3 regions of the Rossellomorea sp. RS05 genome follow, and region 3 is predicted to be linked to each of the others. Evidence: predicted binding sites of a transcription regulator. Region 3 holds the regulator's gene; each other region holds the start of a gene.
The links. Region 3 encodes LexA, which represses DNA repair genes until DNA is damaged. Its sites were predicted from a motif close to CGAACATATGTTCG; they were not measured.
Positions count from the first base shown of each region.

Region 1: the regulator LexA is predicted to act here: its motif matches at 4,850-4,863, upstream of ABJ225_RS06460 (Y-family DNA polymerase).
Region 2: the regulator LexA is predicted to act here: its motif matches at 4,161-4,174, upstream of ABJ225_RS00820 (YhjD family protein).

Region 1 is NZ_JBDKWY010000001.1:1,226,932-1,233,601, forward strand. Features, by position in the region: gene ABJ225_RS06430 (alpha/beta hydrolase) at 1-870, shown strand, start outside; gene ABJ225_RS06435 (aminoglycoside phosphotransferase family protein) at 867-1,772, shown strand; gene ABJ225_RS06440 (YjjG family noncanonical pyrimidine nucleotidase) at 1,792-2,475, shown strand; gene ABJ225_RS06445 (iron-sulfur cluster biosynthesis family protein) at 2,518-2,847, opposite strand; gene ABJ225_RS06450 (CDGSH iron-sulfur domain-containing protein) at 2,963-3,178, shown strand; gene ABJ225_RS06455 (YolD-like family protein) at 3,179-3,511, opposite strand; gene ABJ225_RS06460 (Y-family DNA polymerase) at 3,532-4,794, opposite strand; gene ABJ225_RS06465 (ribonuclease FAU-1 family protein) at 5,251-5,802, opposite strand; gene ABJ225_RS06470 (hypothetical protein) at 5,885-6,409, opposite strand; gene ABJ225_RS06475 (SDR family NAD(P)-dependent oxidoreductase) at 6,551-6,670, opposite strand, start outside.
Region 2 is NZ_JBDKWY010000001.1:139,793-146,462, reverse strand. Features, by position in the region: gene ABJ225_RS00840 (endonuclease) at 1-316, opposite strand, end outside; gene lepB (signal peptidase I) at 608-1,168, opposite strand; gene ABJ225_RS00830 (TVP38/TMEM64 family protein) at 1,165-1,806, opposite strand; gene ABJ225_RS00825 (S9 family peptidase) at 2,022-4,052, opposite strand; gene ABJ225_RS00820 (YhjD family protein) at 4,244-4,633, shown strand; gene ABJ225_RS00815 (competence protein ComK) at 4,637-5,203, opposite strand; gene ABJ225_RS00810 (IDEAL domain-containing protein) at 5,402-5,638, shown strand; gene ABJ225_RS00805 (DUF421 domain-containing protein) at 5,744-6,403, shown strand; gene ABJ225_RS00800 (M48 family metallopeptidase) at 6,427-6,670, opposite strand, start outside.
Region 3 is NZ_JBDKWY010000001.1:633,293-639,962, reverse strand. Features, by position in the region: gene sirA (sporulation inhibitor of replication protein SirA) at 1-242, opposite strand, end outside; gene ABJ225_RS03295 (GNAT family N-acetyltransferase) at 345-800, opposite strand; gene tkt (transketolase) at 855-2,861, opposite strand; gene ABJ225_RS03285 (DUF896 domain-containing protein) at 3,057-3,287, opposite strand; gene ABJ225_RS03280 (YneB family resolvase-like protein) at 3,357-4,007, opposite strand; gene yneA (cell division suppressor protein YneA) at 4,019-4,342, opposite strand; gene lexA (transcriptional repressor LexA) at 4,500-5,120, shown strand; gene ABJ225_RS03265 (recombinase family protein) at 5,173-5,715, opposite strand; gene ABJ225_RS03260 (SulP family inorganic anion transporter) at 5,838-6,670, shown strand, end outside.

The DNA.
Region 1 (6,670 bases), 590 kb from region 3:
CTGCTCGGCCTCTACATAACCAACCGCTTCATGTATTTGCCGAAAAAAGATGAGAAGGACATTTACGAACGGGAGATCGAGGCAAACCGCCTGATCGAACGTGAATACAATACCCTTCCGAAAGAGGAGGTCACCATCACCTCTCCCTTCGGTTATTCCATCAACGCCGTTTTCATCACCCCGTATCCAGAGGGCAAATTTATGATCTTCTGCCACGGTGTGACGGAGAACAGATGGAACTCAGTGAAGTATATGAATCTATTCCTAAAGAGGGGTTACAATGCCGTCATCTATGACCATCGACGCCACGGGAAGTCCGGCGGGAAATCGACGAGCTATGGATATTATGAGAAGCAAGATCTGAAGGCCGTGGTGGACGAGTTGATCCGTCGCGAAGGAGAAGATATCCAATTCGGGATCCACGGGGAATCCATGGGGGCCGCTACCCTCCTTCTATATGCAGGGAGCGTCGAGGACAGAGCAGACTTCTATATCGCGGATTGTCCTTATTCCGACTTCGGCCAGCAGCTGACCTACCGGATGAGCGCAGAGGCGAAGCTTCCATCCAAAGCGGTCCTCCCCCTCATCAACGGGATGCTGAAGCTCCGGGAAGGCTATACCTTGAAGGACATCGCACCACTTGCCGTCGTGGACCGGATCAAAAAACCCATCCTCTTCATCCATAGTGCCGATGATGATTTCATCCTGCCCCGCATGACAGAGGAGCTTTTCGAAAAGAAAAAGGGGCCCAAGCAACTATACATGGATTTCAAAGGCGCACACGCCCAATCATATAATGATAATCCAGAGAAATATGAAGAGGTCATCGACGAGTTCCTCCACCATTTCACCGGAGGCGGCACGTCATGATCCCTAAGGAATTTGCTGAAAGGATGGTGACCATGCACGGGGAGCGTGGTCCGGAATGGATTCACCGTACGGAAGAGCTGCTCGCCTCCATCAAGGAAGAACGCAATCTCACATACGGGGAACCATTCGACCTCAGCTACCATTTCGTCGTCCCTGCATCTGATGGCAATCACGACTACGTGTTGAAGACAGGGTTTCCCGGTCAGGAATTCACCCATGAATACCTGGCTCTCAAAGCCTTTGAAGGGCCGGGTGTGGTCAAGTTGATAGAAGGCAAACCGGAAGAAGGCTGGATGCTCCTTGATCTTGTAAAGCCCGGAACCCCTCTCTACACCATAAAGGAGGAAGCGGACGTGCTCGGCATCTGGTCTGAATGCGCATGTGCGCTTTGGCGTCAGCTTCCAGACGACGATGCAGATTTCCCGACGGTCTCAGATTGGTCTAGGGGCCTCTCCAGGCTCCGTGAGCGCTACGGTGGAGGAACCGGCCCCATACCGGAGTATTTGCTTGAAAAGGCTGAAACCCTTTTCCCCGAGTTGCTTTCAACAGCCGGTCCCCTTTATCTTTTGCACGGTGATCTGCATCACGGCAATATCCTGTATTCAGACAAGGACGGCTGGACCGTCATCGATCCGAAAGGACTGATCGGAGAGCGGGAATATGACTGCATCCAGTTCATGCTCAATCATTGGCAGGACCACCCGGAACCCCTTTCGCTCCTCGCTTTGAGGGCCGGGACGCTTGCATCTTCCCTTTCCCTTTCCTACGGGAGACTGATCCGCTATGGTCTTTGCCACGCTATACTCTCTGCCAGCTGGTGCACGGAAGACGGCGTCGGCGACCCATCCAACGGCATTGAACTGGCCAAACTATTCGACACACTCATCCAAGACGAACACTGACAGAAGGAGACACGACATCATGACATTCTATAAGACTTTATTTTTTGACGTGGACGACACGCTACTGGACTTTAAAGCAGCAGAAGAAGAGGCCATCACCCTTCTCTTCACGGAACATGGGATACCCCTTACGGAAGAGACAAGGACCCGTTATTCAATCATCAATCAATCACTGTGGCGAGACCATGAACAAGGAAGATTGGATCGGGATACGCTGCTCAACACCCGATTCTCTCTCTTCTTCAAGGAACTCGGACAAGAAGTCGATGGAAAGGCTCTCGGCGAACAGTATCGCTCCTATCTTGAAAAGGGGGATAAGCTCATGGACGGCGCCCTTGAAACCATCACAGCCCTGAAGGAAAATCACGATCTTTACATCGTCACTAACGGGGTATCGAAAACTCAATATAAGCGCCTCACTTCTTCCGGGCTTCATCCCTTATTCCTAGAAACCTTCGTATCCGAAGACACCGGCTATCAAAAGCCGATGAAAGAATTCTTCGACCACGTCTTTGCACGGATCCCGGGCCTTGACCGGTCAGCGAGCCTCATCATCGGCGACTCCTTGACGGCAGATATCCAAGGGGGATCCATGAGTGGGATCGATACCTGCTGGTACAACCCTTCCGGTAAGCCGAATGACAGCGGAATCGTGCCTACCTATGAAATTCGCGACCTCCGGGAGCTTCTGAAGCTTCTATAAAAAACGCCCCGCATCCTCTTGAAGGATACGGGGCGTTTCGTTTCATTCCGGGAACAACACAAAGTTCATTCGTCCGTTGATGATCTGACCGGGGCTTTTCAGTTGGAAGGTGTTGCTTGAAGGTGAAAAGTCAATTTTCAGCTGTTCGTCAAGGAAGACCATCTTGGACTTCTCCACAAGGATGGGACCTTCATTCGTCTCGATCACAAGATCCTCGCCTTCTACCGGTTCATGTACATACCAAAGCGTCGGAATCCCGCTGACAACACACCCGCATCCCTCTGTGTCATATTTTAATTTTAAATGGCCTTCCCGGCCGGAAATTTTCTGATTGATGATTTCACTTGCTTTTTCGGTCCACTCGATTTTCATCTTGTCTGCCTCCTTTACCCTTCCATACTATCATAGTTGGAGAAGACGTATTGCAATTTCGGCTCAGTCCCTATACTATCAAAGAGATTACACGATTTTGAAAGGGTGGATTATGATGTCAAAAGCACAGATCAAAGTGAACGATAACGGGTCTTTCCGGGTCAGCGGGGATGTCGAACTCGTAGATGCCGACGGAAATGTATTCCCAACCAAACCAGTCTTCACCCTATGCCGATGCGGCATGTCTGCGAATATGCCGTTTTGCGACGCATCCCACAAAGGGAAGTTCGATTCCTGCGTGCGCGCCGAAAAAGTCCTGGACGAGGAATAATCACTCATCGATCCGGATATCTGCTATGTCAGCTAGCCGGATCGCATGGACCTCACCGAAACGATCCACTACACGAAGCTTCCCCTCAAGGGAATCTGCGTGCTGAATTTCCCCGATGAGGAGACGGTGCTGCTTCCTTTCATAATGAGTAATCATCACACTCCTGCTATATTCCATCGCTTCTGTCACCACTTCATTCATCATTTCGAACTCCTGTTCATCGAGCTCCCTCCGCTTTTCAAATGAGTCTTCCTCCGCCCAGTCCCTCAGCATTTTCACATGCTCGGGAAGCATCATCGATGTCCACTTGATTTTCCCACGATCTCGAATCATTCCGTTCACCTCTCATCCCTTTACGATTTGTGACCGCCGACCAGCTTGGCCCGGTGGCGTGCCGTACCGGCCGCCGTGTAGGATACCGCCCTCAGAAGGGATGAAGATCCATATTTACTCCGGATCCCGTCCACCACATAGCCGAGTCTTTTCAGTTCCGGACGCTTCAAGTCGAAAAGCGACATTTGAAGCGGGCCATCTTCCACGATATTGGATAACGTAATGGATAATTTCCGGACGGTTCTTCCGCTGTAATTCTCTTCGAACAGTTCCAGGCAGGTCCGGTAAATTTCCATCGTGATGTTTGTCGGCTCTTCCACCGTCCTGGAACGGTGGAATCCACCGCCGAATTCTTCATGACTGTATCCGAGGCCGAAGCTGATGGTCCTTCCCGCCTTTTTATGGGAACGGGCGCGCCGGGCAACCTCCTCGCACATCTCCAGGATGACATGTTTGATTTCTTCCTTCTCTTTATAATCCCGAAGCAGGATCTGACCTTTACCGAAGCTCACCTGTCCATCCATGATGGGGGCCCCGATTTCTGACAGGTCGACTCCCCATGCATGGTGGTAGAGCTGATTTCCCATGATCCCGAATTTCGCTTCAAGTTTCCCGAGCTCATATTGGGCAAGCTGGCCCACCGAAAAGATCCCCATTCGGTTCAGCGTTTTTTCAAGGCGTTTGCCAATCCCCCACATCTCGCTCAAAGGAGAAAGCGGCCATAATTTATCCGGGACATCTTCATACGTCCACTCTGCGATCCCCTTGGATTTTGCATCAAGGTCAAGACAAAGCTTGGCCAGGAGCATATTCGGTCCGATCCCGATAGCACATGGAAGCTGAAACTCCCTCTCCATGTCATCCTGGATCTTACGGGCGACTTCCTCCGCTCCGCCCCACAGTCCCATTGCCCCATCGATCTTGATGAAACTCTCATCCACACTGTACGTATGAATGGCCTCCTTCGGGACGTAACGGTGGAACAGCTTCGTGATCTCCATGGATATCCGGACATAGGTCGCCATCTTCGGCTCCACCAGGCATATCCGGTCGTCCCGGGGAATTTCGTACATCCTCGCCCCGGTCTTGATCCCAAAATCCTGCTTCAGCTTCGGTGAAGCAGCCAGCACGATGCTCCCCTGACGGCTTTGATCGCCGACGACCGCCAGATAGCAATCCAGTGGATCCAATCCCATCATCACAGCCGAACAACTGGCATAGAAGCTCTTCATATCGATGCACAAGATCTTTTGATGCGGAAGCCCGCTGTAATCGACACTCATCTCTCCCACCCCCAAACCAGAACATCCGTTCCACATAGTATATGATGATTGTATACGAATATACGTTCCTATTTCAACAAAAATTATTGGTAAAAAGAAAAGCGGAGGGGGCTTGCTCTGAGGCGACAAGCATAAGGCGAAGACACCGGAAAGGCGTTCTGTGCCTTTTTGGGTTCTCTGGCTTATGACCTCGAGCCTCAACCCGCCGGAGCTGGACAAAGAAAAGCGGAGGGGGCTTGCTCTGAGGCGACAAGCATAAGGCAAAGGCACCGGAAAGGCGTTCTGTGCCTTTTTGGGGGCTTTGACTTATGACCTCGAGCCTCAAGCCCCCGGAGCTGGACATGAAGAAAAGCGGAGGCGGCTCGCACTGAGGCGACAAGCAAAAAGCAAAGAACCCAGAAAGGGTCCTTACCCTTTTTGGGTTCTTCGCTTTTCGACCTCGAACTTCCACCGCACTCAGCAGCTATTGTCCTTAAGGAAAGCAGAGAGCCTGACGCGATCCTCTACCGCCTGTTTCAATAAACTGAACTGCCCGAGGATCACGGCATCCTCTATTCTTTTCAGTACGATCCAAGCTTGATCATAGACATCCTTGTCGATGATACCGGATTCCATGGCATCATCAAGTTCATCCGCATCGAGGATTTCCCTTTCACCGGTAGGCAGCACCACCAGGTCAAGGTATAGGTCGTCCATCCAGGGCACCCCGTCCTCCTGACCCGTTCCCCGGCAAACGTCGATGTACCACTGAACGATTTCCCCTTCTCCATTGAACATCGTCGTAAGAGTGTAAGCACCGTGGGATGGAAAATGTTGAAGCCACTGATACCCATTGTCCACAAGGCACACTCTCCGCTCTCCATAGCTTTTCCAAAGCGGCTCTCCCACTTCCTTCATCTCTACCAGCGTAATGTCTCCTTCGAAACCTTCCCGTTTGACAGAGGTCATGGCATACCGCTTTGTCAAAACCCGTTTCCACCCTCTACGATCGCCAAATTTCCTTTTCATCCTGCACTTCTCCCCTATACTGAAAATACCCTTTTTTCCTATGAAACGTAAAAGGATCGGTCACAGTGACCGATCCTCCCAATCAATTTGCAACAGGCCGCGCAGGAACCATCACCCGCTCATGCTGAAGATTCACCACGACCTTCACGTCCATTCCGATGGAAGGGTCCGTGAACCGCACATCATAAACCCCCGGCACCTCCTTGGTGACAGAACGAAGCATCACTTCTGAAAATCTAGGATCTTGGAGGACGAGACGGACGGCATGGCACTCCTTCATACTCCCCTCATCGGAAAGGAGGCTCATTTTTTCCGCCTCCGCCCTGCGCGGATGGGACTCGGATATCTCTCCGCCTGCTTCTACCTTGACTTTATCCCCGAGACCTACGTCCTCAACCGGGATTTCATCCCCGTTCCCATTTATCAAGACTGTCTCTTGTACAGAAAACCATATATCATTGATTAAAAGTTCTTTTGCTTCCACCTGGGTGACAAAGCCTATGTATGATCCACTGGACTGTCTATGTTCCACCGCGTTCCCCATTCCGCAGCCGGTCAACAGGACCATGGCGGTGACAAGCATCACAGCGATCGTATAATTCTTCATAGACTCCCTCCCCTCCCTACTTTAGACGGATGAGCAAGGGAAAAGGTTTCATGAAAAATGAAAATTCCGAATAAAACGACCGACTATTGGTCCCGTTTACAGTCCGAGTGAATTTCCTGACCAAGGTGGGAAAGAACCCGATCATTTTTTGAAAAAGAATCGATTCCCGACGGTTTCGATCAGGCCTGGGAACAGCTGGTAGAACAAACTTCCTGCGTTCATCCATCGCGGAAGATTGATTTCCCTCCTGGAAGTGAACAA
Region 2 (6,670 bases), 490 kb from region 3:
TCCCAGAGATCACTCGCTTCTTGCCGAATATGTCGGGATTCGTTTTCAAGCCTGCTTCAGGCCTTTGTGAAGAAGGAATTTGGACAAACAGCATCTTCTCCGGATCTGCTTCTCCCGGTTCATCCGCGAGGGCTAAGGCATAATCATTCGTGAAATCGCCCGTCAACACGTCCGAACCAGATACAGGCTGACCTGTGACAAATCCCGCTACTTCAGCTAGTGAACCGTCTTGGCGCTCAAGGGCTTCCTCCACTGTCAGCGGTGTGGAGACGTCCCTTTTGGCAATCTGGGGATGAGGAGTATCTTTCTTTCCCATTGATTGATTTCCCGACACTTGTCCACATGCCGTCAAAAAAACCGCCAAGATCAGCACCACTGTAATCCGCATGTATCGTTTCACTATTCTTTCCTCCCCCGGTATGGTTTACCTATAGCGTACAGGATAACATGTACGTAGAGATCGATTTTTTAATCGTTTTCAGGAAAATGCTCCATTCGGCTCATCCCGGTAATACTACTCGAACCTGGATATGATAAAAAGCACCCAGCAAGGCAGGGGATGCCTTGCTGGGTGCTTGACTGTTTTATACGGGTAGACCCTTCAGGATCAGTCTTTGAATTGGACGTCCCACTCATTCAATGGCCAGTAGCGGAGATTCACTTTCCCTACTACCTGATCGCGGTCGATGAATCCGAAATAACGGCTGTCCTCACTACCACGGCGATTATCTCCAAGGACGAAGAGTTTGCCTTTTGGCACTTTCTTCTCACCTGTCAATTCCTCGAGGGTGAAATCACCTGTGAGCTTGCTGCCTGGACTTTCTGCTTTATATGTATCCAGGTATGGTTCTTCGTAATATTTTCCGTTTATATAAAGTTTATCATTCTTATAGGTGACCGTGTCGCCCGGCAGCCCGATGACGCGCTTTACATAGTCTTCTTTTTCGTTTGCATGGAATACAAGGACGTCAAAGCGGTGAAGATCCCCGATCTGATACCCGATTTTATTCACGACGAGCTTATTGCCATCTTGAAGGGTCGGCATCATGGATTCGCCGTCCACTACATAATTCGAAAAGAGGAACGTGCGGATGACGATGAAGATGATCAATCCGATCGCAAGTGCCTTGATCCATTCCAGGCCCTCTTTCTTTATCTGCTCTTTCAATGTGATTCCTCCTGCTTCTTGCGTTCGTTTCGCTGGTCCATTTCAAGCTTTTTATTAAGATGAGCCTCTATACGCTTGCCGACAAACCAAAGGAGGAAGATGATCGCTCCCACGATGACGGTGCGGATCGGCTGTTTCACTAATGATACAATATCATACCCGATAAAGCTAATGGTGAAAATCATCACCATTTTTCCCGTGATGACGGCCAGCATATACTGGGCGATACTGATCCGGGACAGCCCGGCCACGACGTTTACGAGGGCCGAGGGTGTAAACGGGAAACAGAGCAGGATGAATAAAGGACCGAAGCCGTGCCTGTCCACCCAATGGGTCAGACGTGCTGCCTGTTTATTCTTCTTTAAGAAACGGAATAGTTTTGCTTCCCCGTATCTTCTGACTAGCATGAAGACCAATAATGCCCCTGCCGAAGCCCCTATCCATGAAAACAGGAATCCGAACCACAAACCGAATGCATTCGCATTTGCCAAGACGAACACAAACAGCGGCAAAAAAGGAAGGAAGGCTTCAAGCAAAGGGAGAAGGATTCCCGGAACGGGCCCGAATGACCGGTATTGCTGAATGAGATCCATAATGTTTTCTAATGTGAACCAATCTTTGAACGCTTGGATATCCATAGTATATGTTTCCCCTTAAACGACCATGAAAAAAAGACTCATTTCGTGATATTTTTCTTCATCATATCATATCATGTTTCATTTTCCATATCGCAGTTTGTATTATACATCCTTAACCTCGCAAGGGCCGCTTTAAACCTCCCCTTTCCAATCCCTCTCCCCTGACCAGAAAAAAACCGCTTCGGGATCACTTTCACCCTAGGCGGTCCTCCCCTTTACAGATGCTTCTCGAACCACGCCATCATCTCGTTCAACCTGTGCACCCTGAGTGACGGAGCACCAGTCCTGGAGAGATTATGATCCGATTGCGGGAAGCGGACGAACCTTGCTTCTTTCTTCTGGCGCTTCAAAGCGATGTACAGTTGTTCCGCCTGTTCGACAGGGCATCTTAGGTCTTCTTCACTATGCATGATGAGAAGGGGGGTATCCATCTCTCTCACGTACGCAAGGGGAGAGCGTGTCCAAAGTGTCTCCATATCTTCAAGCCCTGAACCGATCTGCCATTCTGTGAAGAAATAGCCGATATCGCTCACGCCGTAAAAGCTGATCCAATTACTGATCGACCTCTGGGTGATGGCAGCTTTGAACCTGCCGGTATGACCGATGATCCAATTCGTCATGAATCCCCCGTAGCTCCCTCCGGTCACACCCATCCGATTCCCGTCCAAGAAGCTGAAGTTTTCCAGCACGTGATCAACGGCTTTCATAATATCTTCATAATCTCCGCCACCATAGTCACCACGCACATCATCGACGAATGCCTGACCATAACCGTGGCTCCCCCTCGGGTTGATGAACAGGACAGCATAGTCTCCTGCTAACACCTGCAGCTCATGGAAGAACGTATTCCCATACATAGTGTGGGGACCGCCATGGATTTCTACCACGAGGGGAATTTTGCTTTCATCACCTACGCCTGCAGGCTTCATCAGCCATCCCTGAACCATCTCACCCTTCGCGCCTTGGAAGTAAAAGGATTCAGTTTCAGCCAATGACCGATCATCTGCCCAATCATTGCTTGCAGTCAGCTGCCGGATACTCCCGGTCGGAACATGGAGCAGATAGAGCTCACCAGGCTTGGAAGGAGTGCTCATGGCCATGATGATCCGTTGTTCCTGCGGATGGAAGTCAAAATCATATACATGCTGTTCCGCTTCCAGATAAGCAGGGAAGATGGCCCCGTCTATGTGACCATAGTATAAAACCGTATTCCCTGAGTCGGATGCCAGAAAATATACACTTTCATTATCAGTGGACCACTTGATCCCCGGGGTCTGTACCGCTTGGACGGCGTCACTGTTCATATGATCACCGATGGGAAGATCGAGTCCTTCACTCAAACAGTATGCATATCGCGCTTCCACGTTGTAGATCCAGAGTTTCGGCTGCGTGGCATTGAAATATTCCCTCTCATCTCCCGTGTAGGCAATATGTCGGCCATCTGGGGACCACCGGGCCGTTCCGTACTGACCCGCCCCTCCGGTGATCCTTTGCTTGCGGCCTGTTTCGATGGACCAAGTATAAACATGCTGCTGAAACGAAAAATCCGGATCATCACTGAGGTCGGCCGCCACCAAGAGTTCTTTCCCATCGGGGGACCAGTCCTGAAGACTGTAATCATGATGGTCATCGCTCAACCTTTCAGCCTTCCCGGTGATGATATCCAGGATGACAAGTTGAGAATGGCGATGATCCCGAAGCCCTTCCCCGTCGCCCTTATATTTCATGGTAGAGGTGACGTATGGACGGGGACGCTCTTCTTCTTTCATCTTTCCTTGCGGGTCTTCCCCCGTTCCAAGCTTCATACTAAATACGATCTTCGCGGAGCAAGGAGACCAAAGAAACTGCTTTACCGATGAGGGGCAGTCCGTCATCCGTTCCGGCTCTCCCCCGCCACGTGCCATCCTGTAGATTTGCGAAACGCCTGTGCGGTCTGATAGAAAGGCGATATACCTCCCGCACGGTGACCATGCAGGGGATGAAATCCTTTCTTCCTGGAAGGTCCACTGCCGAAGTTGGTCACCATCCCCGTCATAATGGAAAAGCTGTGTGAAATAGGCATCTTTTTCTTCACACATCACCGTCTGAAGAAAAATGGCTTCCTTTCCGTCCGGTGAAAACCGCGGGGAGGAAATGGCCTTGATATGGTATAGATCATGGATGGAAACGGTTTGTCGGTCCATGTATGTATGATCGCTCCTTTGAGATGAATGTGTGTACCCGGTAATCAAGATACGGATACTCATCATTCTACCATCCCGGCATCGCCATGGATAAAACATTGCAAAAACTTTCATAATAGAAACACATTAACTTAGTATTGAAAAGCATCGTCATACACCGTACAATAGATACGAACACACGTTCTAAACAAAAAGACTCATGCCTTCCCCGGGACCTCTCGGATAGAAAGCATGAATCAAAGGAGTCATCACTCATGACAAGGATCCCTGAAGACGATCGAAATATCCTGGAACTGGCGATTTACCTGCCCATGGTCCTGACGATCCTGAATCGTGATATGCAGGTCGTGACCTCCAGCCCGTTCAAACTGAAACGCCCCTATCTGGAACTGATCGAGGAAACGATGAAAACGATACAGGCAGAACTTGCCCGTGTAAGGAGGTATATGAGGAATAACAAGATGAAGGTGGAGAAAATCCAGACGGATGATGCGTTCACCATGTACATGTTTCTATACAAGGGGTATGAGGAACATCATAACTACTTCAACCCGAGGCTGAGGAACAGGGTGGAAGAACTCCTGCGCCACTACTTATTCCAGCGCTTCCTCAGCCCCGGAAAGGACTCGACGAAGGAAGCTTGATCATCACGCATCCTGTTTCGGAATATCCCGATCCAGATAGAACATCTTCACCTGGGAAGAATCGGGTGCACTGAGCCCGTAACGGGTTTCCATCTCGGAAATCCTCTGTGAATAGGCAATGCGAAGTTCCGCTGTTTTCCTCATCTGATTCTTGAAGGAGCTGTACGAAATCGGCACGATGCACGTTTGCTGGTTTTGGAGATGAACATTTGTGGAACCATCTTCAAGAGGCTCGTACTCCTTTACAAAGGCATGGGATATCCATGTGCATTCATGCTTGGCGGGAGATGTTGTAGGGAAGAAGAAGAGAGACATCTGGGGATTCACAATGATCGGGGCTTTATAAACGATGCCAGTCAATGTTTTGGTTCCTTCCTTCAGACCTTCGTATGAAGAGCCGAAGTATTCACAGCTTTTCTTCAAGATCTCCAGCGGCTTGAACGGTGAGATGAGAACATCATTCACTTCGATGATCTGAGTGAACGTCTTGGCTCCATACTCAATCGGTTTCAGGACCATTGTATGAGGATTCACCTCATATTCTTCTATAATTCGGGATTTTGTGCTCATTCCATCGCCTCCTTTTACATTTTTCCCCATAATACTATCACATTTTTACTAAGTTGTCCTACGTATTTTTAAAAAATTCAGTTATTTGAAAAGTGTGACCGTTTTCCACGTTAAATATTATCAGAATATTTAATTTTCAGGTTGAATTTTCACCCCTTTGCCCATATACTAAGAAAAAGAATTCAGGGGTGATCGTATATGGAAAACAAAAAATCCTATACTGATATGATGAAGGCTTCCGCGATGACCAGGAAAAAGCATGCTGAAAAGAGCGTCCTAGATATCTATATTGACATGGTCATACACGAAAGCATCCTTACGACAAGAAGAGCCGACTTACTGGAAGCCATCGATGCCGCCCTGGATTGCAAAGACGAAAACCTTTTTATGAAATTGACGGATGAATTGACTTTACTATCCTGCCATTATGGATGAATGGCTTGGCCGCTTCCCAACGGGGAGGCGGCCATTTTCATGTCTATTCCGCATGTTAGCCCCATCCTATGGTCATCTTAAGGGAAAAGAGTAAGGGGTGATACCATGACCATCCTTTTCAAGACACTTATCCTCTACCTCATCACCATCGCCGCCATGCGGCTCATGGGCAAGTCCACCATTGTCCAGATGACCCCCTATGATCTGGTGGCCATCATCATCGTCGGTACGATTGCTTCAGAGCCGTTGATTTCAACAGCGTTCTTCCCTACTCTATGGGCATTGATCATCCTTGTATCCCTTCATATCCTTTTCTCGTTCCTTACATTGAGTCAGTTCGGGAACCGCTTCTTTCTCGGGGAACCCACCCTACTGATCAAAGAAGGCACGATCCTCGAAGATAATCTGGAGAAGTCGAAAATCTCGATCATACAGCTTACGTCCATCCTGAGGGCTAAAGGATACCCGAAGATTTCCGACGTGGATTACGCCATACTGGAGCCGATCGGCGAAGTGAGCATCATCCCTAAAGTGGAGAATACACCTGTTACGATTGAACATCTGAACCTTCACATCGATGACGAAGGCCTCCCCATCTCTGTCATTGTCGATGGAAAGCTTCAACATCATAACCTCCTCCTCCTCGGGTTGGATTCGGATTGGATCAATGTGCGCCTTCGCAGGGAGCACCTCCATCATAAAGATATATTATTCGCCTACGTGACGGAAAAAACAAAAAACCTCGTGATCAATAAACGCAAATAGGACCCGCATCGGGTCCTATTTGATCATGGAGAAGATTCCGCAGGATCTTCTTTTTCTTTTGTATCCATTTTGTATTGCTCAAGCATATTCAGCCGCTCCAGCATGGTCGGATGACCATATCGGAAGATCTTGACCAGAAGGGGTGGATTCACTTGAGATAAACCGACCTTCGAAAGCTTCTGGAAAGACGTGATGGCCGCTTCCTTATCCTGTGTCAACTCAATGGCATACCGGTCCGCTCTCGTCTCCTGATAGCGGGATATCCAG
Region 3 (6,670 bases):
ATCATGGCTTTATCATCGTCCCAACCGGAACCTTGTACCGATAGTAATTCATTTTGTATAAAGCGTCTCGTAGGGAGGTATGGAATCGGTCTTGTAATATACTCTACTTGTTTTGAAATGATGGTGTGCAGCTCCCCGGTGGAACTCTCCATCTCGTTGAAAAGCTGGTGAAACATCCGTTCCCTACCGTAAAAATGCTGGGCAAACTCCTCTGCAATCCAATAGACCTGATAGCGTCGCACAGTTACTCCCCCTCCCATTATACTATTCAGTATACCCAAACATAGAAAAGGGAGTTGTCAGAATTTGTTGAGAAGATGGACTAGTTTTGTCGAATCGCCGTTTCATACCAATTCTTTTTTCAGCATCACCATGTCCAACCCTCTTATTCCATTTTCATAGAATGGCTCCGGATAGTCGAGGAAGAAATCCTTTTTGATAGCTTCGAAGCGAAAACCGCATTTTTGATAGAACATCAGATTGCCGATGGACGAATTGGATGTCCCCACAAGGATGGTCCGATATCTCGAATTCCTGACCTTCTTTTCTATTGACTCGATCATTTGCCGGCCGATCCCCTGTCCACGGAATGAGGCTACTACAGCCATGTTTTTTATCTCGATTATGGTTGAATCCAATTCCACTATGAGCATGATCCCGACGATTTCTCCATTGTATGAGAAGGTGTACACTTCCCCATCTTCAAGATAACTTCTTACTGCAGCTTCTGATTCATCGGCAAGCATCAACAGAGGGACGAAGGCACTCCGCTCTTTTTGATGTTCACATTTAATCTCCATCATGTACACCACCTAAAAAAAGCCGGCTCAATGGATGAGCCGGCTCAGGATGTTTTACTTTTGAAGTAAGGCTTTAATACGGGACACAACATTATTTGTTGTAAATCCGTACTCTTCCATCACTTTTTCTCCAGGCGCTGAGGCACCGAATCCGTCAATAGCGAGGATGTCACCTTCATCACCGACGTAACGGTCCCATCCGAGTGGAGAGCCCATTTCGATGGCAAGACGTTTCTTCACGCTCTTCGGAAGGATGGATTCCTTGTATTCCGCAGATTGTTTTTCGAAACGATCCCATGAAGGCATGCTGACAACCGATGCATTGATCCCGTCTTTTTCAAGTGCTTTTTGAGCGTCCATGGCAAGACCCACTTCCGAACCGGTAGCAATCAAAATCGCATCAGGCTGTTCCTTACCAGCCGGGGATGCTACATACGCACCCTTACTTACACCGTTATACGCTTTATCAGCAGAAGACTTCATGGTCGGCAGATTCTGACGTGAAAGGACAAGCATGGTCGGCTGATCTTTCGACTCAACAGCAAGTCTCCACGCAGCTGCTACTTCGTTGCCATCTGCCGGTCTGATGACAGATAGATTCGGAAGTGCACGAAGTGATGCAAGCTGTTCTACAGGCTCATGCGTAGGTCCATCTTCTCCAACTGCGATACTGTCATGAGTGAATACGTATGTGACCGGTAGTCCCATCAGAGCCGCCAAACGGATGGCAGGACGCAAATAATCACTGAACACAAAGAATGTTCCGCCAAACACCTGCAGGCCGCCGTGAAGGGCCATACCGTTCATAGCCGCACCCATGGCAAATTCACGGACACCGAACCAGATGTTGCGCCCATCATACGATTCTGCAGAGAAGTCTGTTTCACCCTTGATGTTCGTTTTGTTTGAACCCGCAAGGTCAGCAGATCCACCGATGAACGTCGGCAGGTTTTTAGCGATGGCATTCAGTACGTCTCCTGAAGAAGCACGGCTTGCCAATGAACTGCCCTCTTCGTAAACAGGGATTTCTTTATCCCATCCTTCAGCCAATTCGCCTCTGATGGCTGTTTCAAGCTGTGCTGAAAGTTCTGGAAGAGCATCTTGATATGCCACGAATTTCTTCGCCCATGCTTCCTCTTTCTCACTTCCAGCCTGTTGGATTTTCTCTTCAAAACGGGCGTAGACTTCATCCGGAACATGGAAGTCTTGATCGAACGTCCATTTATAGTAGTCCTTGGTGAGTTTCATCTCGTCTTCCCCTAGTGGAGCACCATGGACAGCAGACTTACCAGATTTATTAGGTGCACCGTAGCCGATGACCGTTTTGACCTCGATCATGGTAGGGCGGTTTGTATCACCCTGTGCTTCTTCAATGGCTTTAGAGATTTCCTCAAGATCATTTCCATCTTCCACGCGGACATATTGCCAGCCGTAGGATTCGAAACGTCCTTTGACGCTTTCAGAGAATGATTTGTCAAGTTCCCCATCAAGGGAAATATCATTTGAATCATAAAGAACGACCAAGCGGCCCAATTTCAAGTGAGCAGCAAGTGAAGCTGCTTCAGCTGAAACGCCCTCCATCAAATCTCCGTCTCCACAGATGGAGTATGTAAAGTGATCGATGATGTCGTGGCCCTCTTTGTTATAAGTAGCTGCCATATGTCTCTCAGCCATAGCCATACCAACCGCCATCGCGATTCCTTGTCCAAGCGGGCCTGTTGTAGCTTCTACACCTGCTGTATGTTTATACTCAGGGTGTCCAGGTGTTTTACTTCCCCACTGACGGAAATTCTTCAAGTCGTCCATGGAAACATCGTAGCCTGAAAGGTGAAGCAAGCTGTATAAAAGCATTGACCCATGCCCTGCAGAGAGAACAAAACGGTCACGGTTAAACCAATGAGGATTTTTTGGGTTATGGTTCATGAAGCGTGTCCATAAGGCATACGCCATAGGGGCTGCACCCATCGGCATTCCCGGATGACCGGAGTTTGCCTTTTCGATCGCGTCGATCGATAACGTTCGGATTGTGTTAATTGCTAATTGATCTGTTTTATCAAACATGTCAGACATCCTTCCTTTTCAATCTCTACTTAATATTAATCTTCTTTGGCTGTTTATACAACTATCTTGAATGATACCACGTCTCTCTTTTTGTTAAAACCGATATCCATTCTGAATTCACCACTGCCTCATTCATTCGACATAATCAAAAAGGACCACGCTTAAAAGGCAGCGTGATCCAGTATTGACTTACAATCAGTGTTTCTTTTTGTTTTGAATATCTTGTATCTTCTTGGGCGTCACTTCATTCCCATCAGGATCAAAGATTCTGGTATTCTCTATGGTCCCTTTCATGGATTGACGGAACGTCTCAAGATATTCTTTCCTCAACCTGGTCTGTTCCTTCGCTTCATCTGCTGAAAGCCCGGTAGACTTGGATTTTTTGGACAATTCATTGATCCGGTTCATTTTTTCTTTTGAAAGCATCTATAAAACCCCTTTGATTTCGGTAACGTATAACGACATGTTACTAAATATAAAGGGTGATGACAAGGGTTACGCTTGATCGATGGAGTCCATATGTTCTTTATAGCGCCGATGAACGGTTGCCTTCGAAACGTCGTAGCCAAACCCACGCAAAGTAGCGGCAATTTCTGCAAATGTTAGCTCATTTTTGCGCAGCCTGACGATTTCTTCGACGGGGACTTCCTTTCGTTCCCTGCCTTCGATATTCCCTTTGTTCTTCAGATTCTTCTGGGGACGGAACCCATTCGCAACTGCCCTTTTCATCCCCCTTTTGATCTTCAGGTTATGCAGCTTGCGCTGATATTCCTCCACCATGCTTACGATATTGATGACCATGGAGTCGGAGTCCGATAGGTGGAGCTCGCCGCTGTGGGATTGACTGATAATTTTGACCTCTTCTTTCAACAGGCAATGGATCAGGGCAATCTTCGCATTGCCCCTTCCAATCCTCGTCTCATCCTGGATCAACACCGCATCGATCGACTGATCCCTTACTATGTCCAGCATCTCGAGGACGCCTGGCCGGTCAAGATCATAACCGCTTGCCTGATCCTTTATGACCGATGTCACCTGCATCCCATACTCCAGCGCAAGCTTGGACAGTTCTTCTTCCTGACGTTCGAGTGATGTTTCTTGTGTATCTTTCTTCGTACTCACCCGACAGTAGATGATCGCATTCATTTAAAATCCCTCTATTCCTCGTTCATGACATACTGATAATCCCCGTTGATCCCGAGCTTCTTTTCGACTGGAAGCACTAGTGAATCACCTGCAGAAATTGTATAAGTGGAAAGATTATTCCTTTCTCCCACCCACTTGATAAATTCATCGGTGGACATGGAAGAGTCGCTGCTGTATTCCTCTGCTATGGTCCAGAGCGTATCACCATCCTGCACCTCGATACTATGATAAGATACTCCGCCTCCCATTTGAAGAATGAAATAGATTGAAGCCATAAGTGCCAAACCAAAAAATACGAGTATATATGAGTAATTCGCCCAAAGTTTTCCTGCCATAATGTTCCCCTCCATACGAATGTTTGTTCTGCTTGTTGTATCCATCATAATACGAACATCCGTTTGGAGTCAATCGAAAATTCGAACTTATGTTTGTATCGTTCCCATCCCCATGTTATAATGGGAACATAAGATCGATAGATTGAGGTGCGTGACTATGACAAAACTATCCAAACGGCAGCAGGATATCTTGGAATATATCAAAAGCTCCGTAAAAGAAAAGGGCTATCCGCCTTCCGTACGTGAGATCGGGGAAGCCGTTGGACTTGCCTCAAGCTCCACTGTCCACGGCCATCTGGCCCGACTCGAAAGCAAAGGCCTCATCCGCCGGGATCCGACCAAGCCAAGAGCCATCGAGATCCTCGACCTGGTGGAAGACTCGATCCCCCGCCATAATGTTGTGAATGTTCCCCTCATCGGGAAAGTCACAGCCGGTCAACCGATCACAGCGGTTGAAAATGTCGAAGAGTACTTTCCTCTCCCGGAAAGAATGGCTCCTGCTGACGAGCATACTTTCATGCTGGAAATCATGGGTGACAGTATGATCGAAGCCGGTATCCTCGACGGGGATTTCGTCATCGTAAGGCAACAGCAAACCGCCAACAATGGGGAGATCGTAGTCGCCATGACGGAAGAAGATGAAGCGACCGTGAAACGATTCTTCAAAGAAAGAGATTTCGTGAGGCTCCAGCCTGAAAATTCCTCCATGGATCCGATCATCCTACGCAATGTATCCATTTTGGGCAAGGTCGTCGGTGTCTACCGTCAAGTTCATTAAAATGACAAGCAAAAAGGAGCTTCCGTCACATGTGGCGGAAGCTCCTTTTCTTCTATCTTTCAAGATAGCGGTATAAAGTGGACTTACTGATGCCCGTTTTTTCTTTTATTTCCGCCAGGCTGTACGTTTTTGATTCATACATGGCGATGGCCTTTTTTACATTTTCATCAGGCTTGCGCGGTCGTCCCGTACTGACTCCCTTCTCTTTAGCTTCTCCTAAGCCCTTTTTTGTCCTTTCACTGATCACATCGCTTTGAAAGCTTATAAGATGCTCCAATACCTCCTGAAAACGGTACGTCTTCCCAGGACTGGTCGACAGCCCTTCAGATATGGAAATGAACTGTGTCCCTTTCGTTTCTAACTCGTTTAAAAGTTCCAATAGCTGCCGGGTGGAATCAGCGAAGTCGATTAGAGAAGCCACGACGACCGTATCCCCCTGCCCTGCTTCTGCAAGCAGCGCTTCCAAGTTCACTCTCCTCTTCGGTGAAGAATGTTCCTCCTTGTATAAAACCGTGCATTTTTTCTCCAGTAGTTTTTTCTCCTGGATCCGTCCTTCAGGATCATCATTGCTCGGTCTGTAGTATCCGATGATCATACCTATCTCCTTCCCCTTCACCTGTTTGTAATTACTTTTCCCGAAAAGGTTTACTTTTGGGAAAATCGGTGATAAACTGTTTTCTATTGAATTAAAATATATGATTTTTTTGAGGTGACAATATGAAGAATACCATAAAACAACAATGGTTTTCGAATGTCAGGGGAGACATCCTTTCCGGGATCGTCGTAGCCCTTGCGCTCATTCCTGAGGCCATTGCCTTTTCCATCATAGCGGGTGTCGATCCTATGGTCGGGCTATACGCTTCTTTTTGTATTGCCGTCATCATTTCCTTTGTCGGCGGAAGACCTGCCATGATTTCTGCTGCTACCGGTGCCATGGCCCTTGTCATGGTCCCTCTTGTCAAAGATTATGGGTTAAACTATCTGTTGGCAGCCACTATCCTGACAGGAGTCATCCAACTCTTGTTCGGTGTATGTAAAATCGCAAGGCTCATGAAATTCATCCCACGCGCTGTGATGATCGGATTCGTGAATGCTTTGGCCATCCTGATTTTTTCAGCCCAAGTGCCTCACTTTTTCAACATTAATGGGATGACCTATGTATTTGTGGCGGTGACATTGGTGGTTGTGTATGTGCTGCCCCGATTCGTAAAATCCATCCCCGCCCCCCTAGTGGCTATTGTGGTGCTTACTGCCGTTGCCTTGATTTCAAAGGCAGACTTAAGGACCGTGGGAGATCTCGGGACGATACGTCAGACCTTGCCATCGTTCTTCCTTCCCGATATCCCGTTCTCACTTGAGACATTGAGTATCATTTTACCCTACTCACTCGCACTCGCGATTGTAGGACTACTCGAATCCCTTATGACGGCTTCCATCGTAGATGACATGACGGATACGGACAGCAATAAAAATCAGGAAGCAAGGGGTCAGGGAATCGCCAATATCATCAATGGATTCTTCGGTGGGATGGCCGGATGCGCGATGATCGG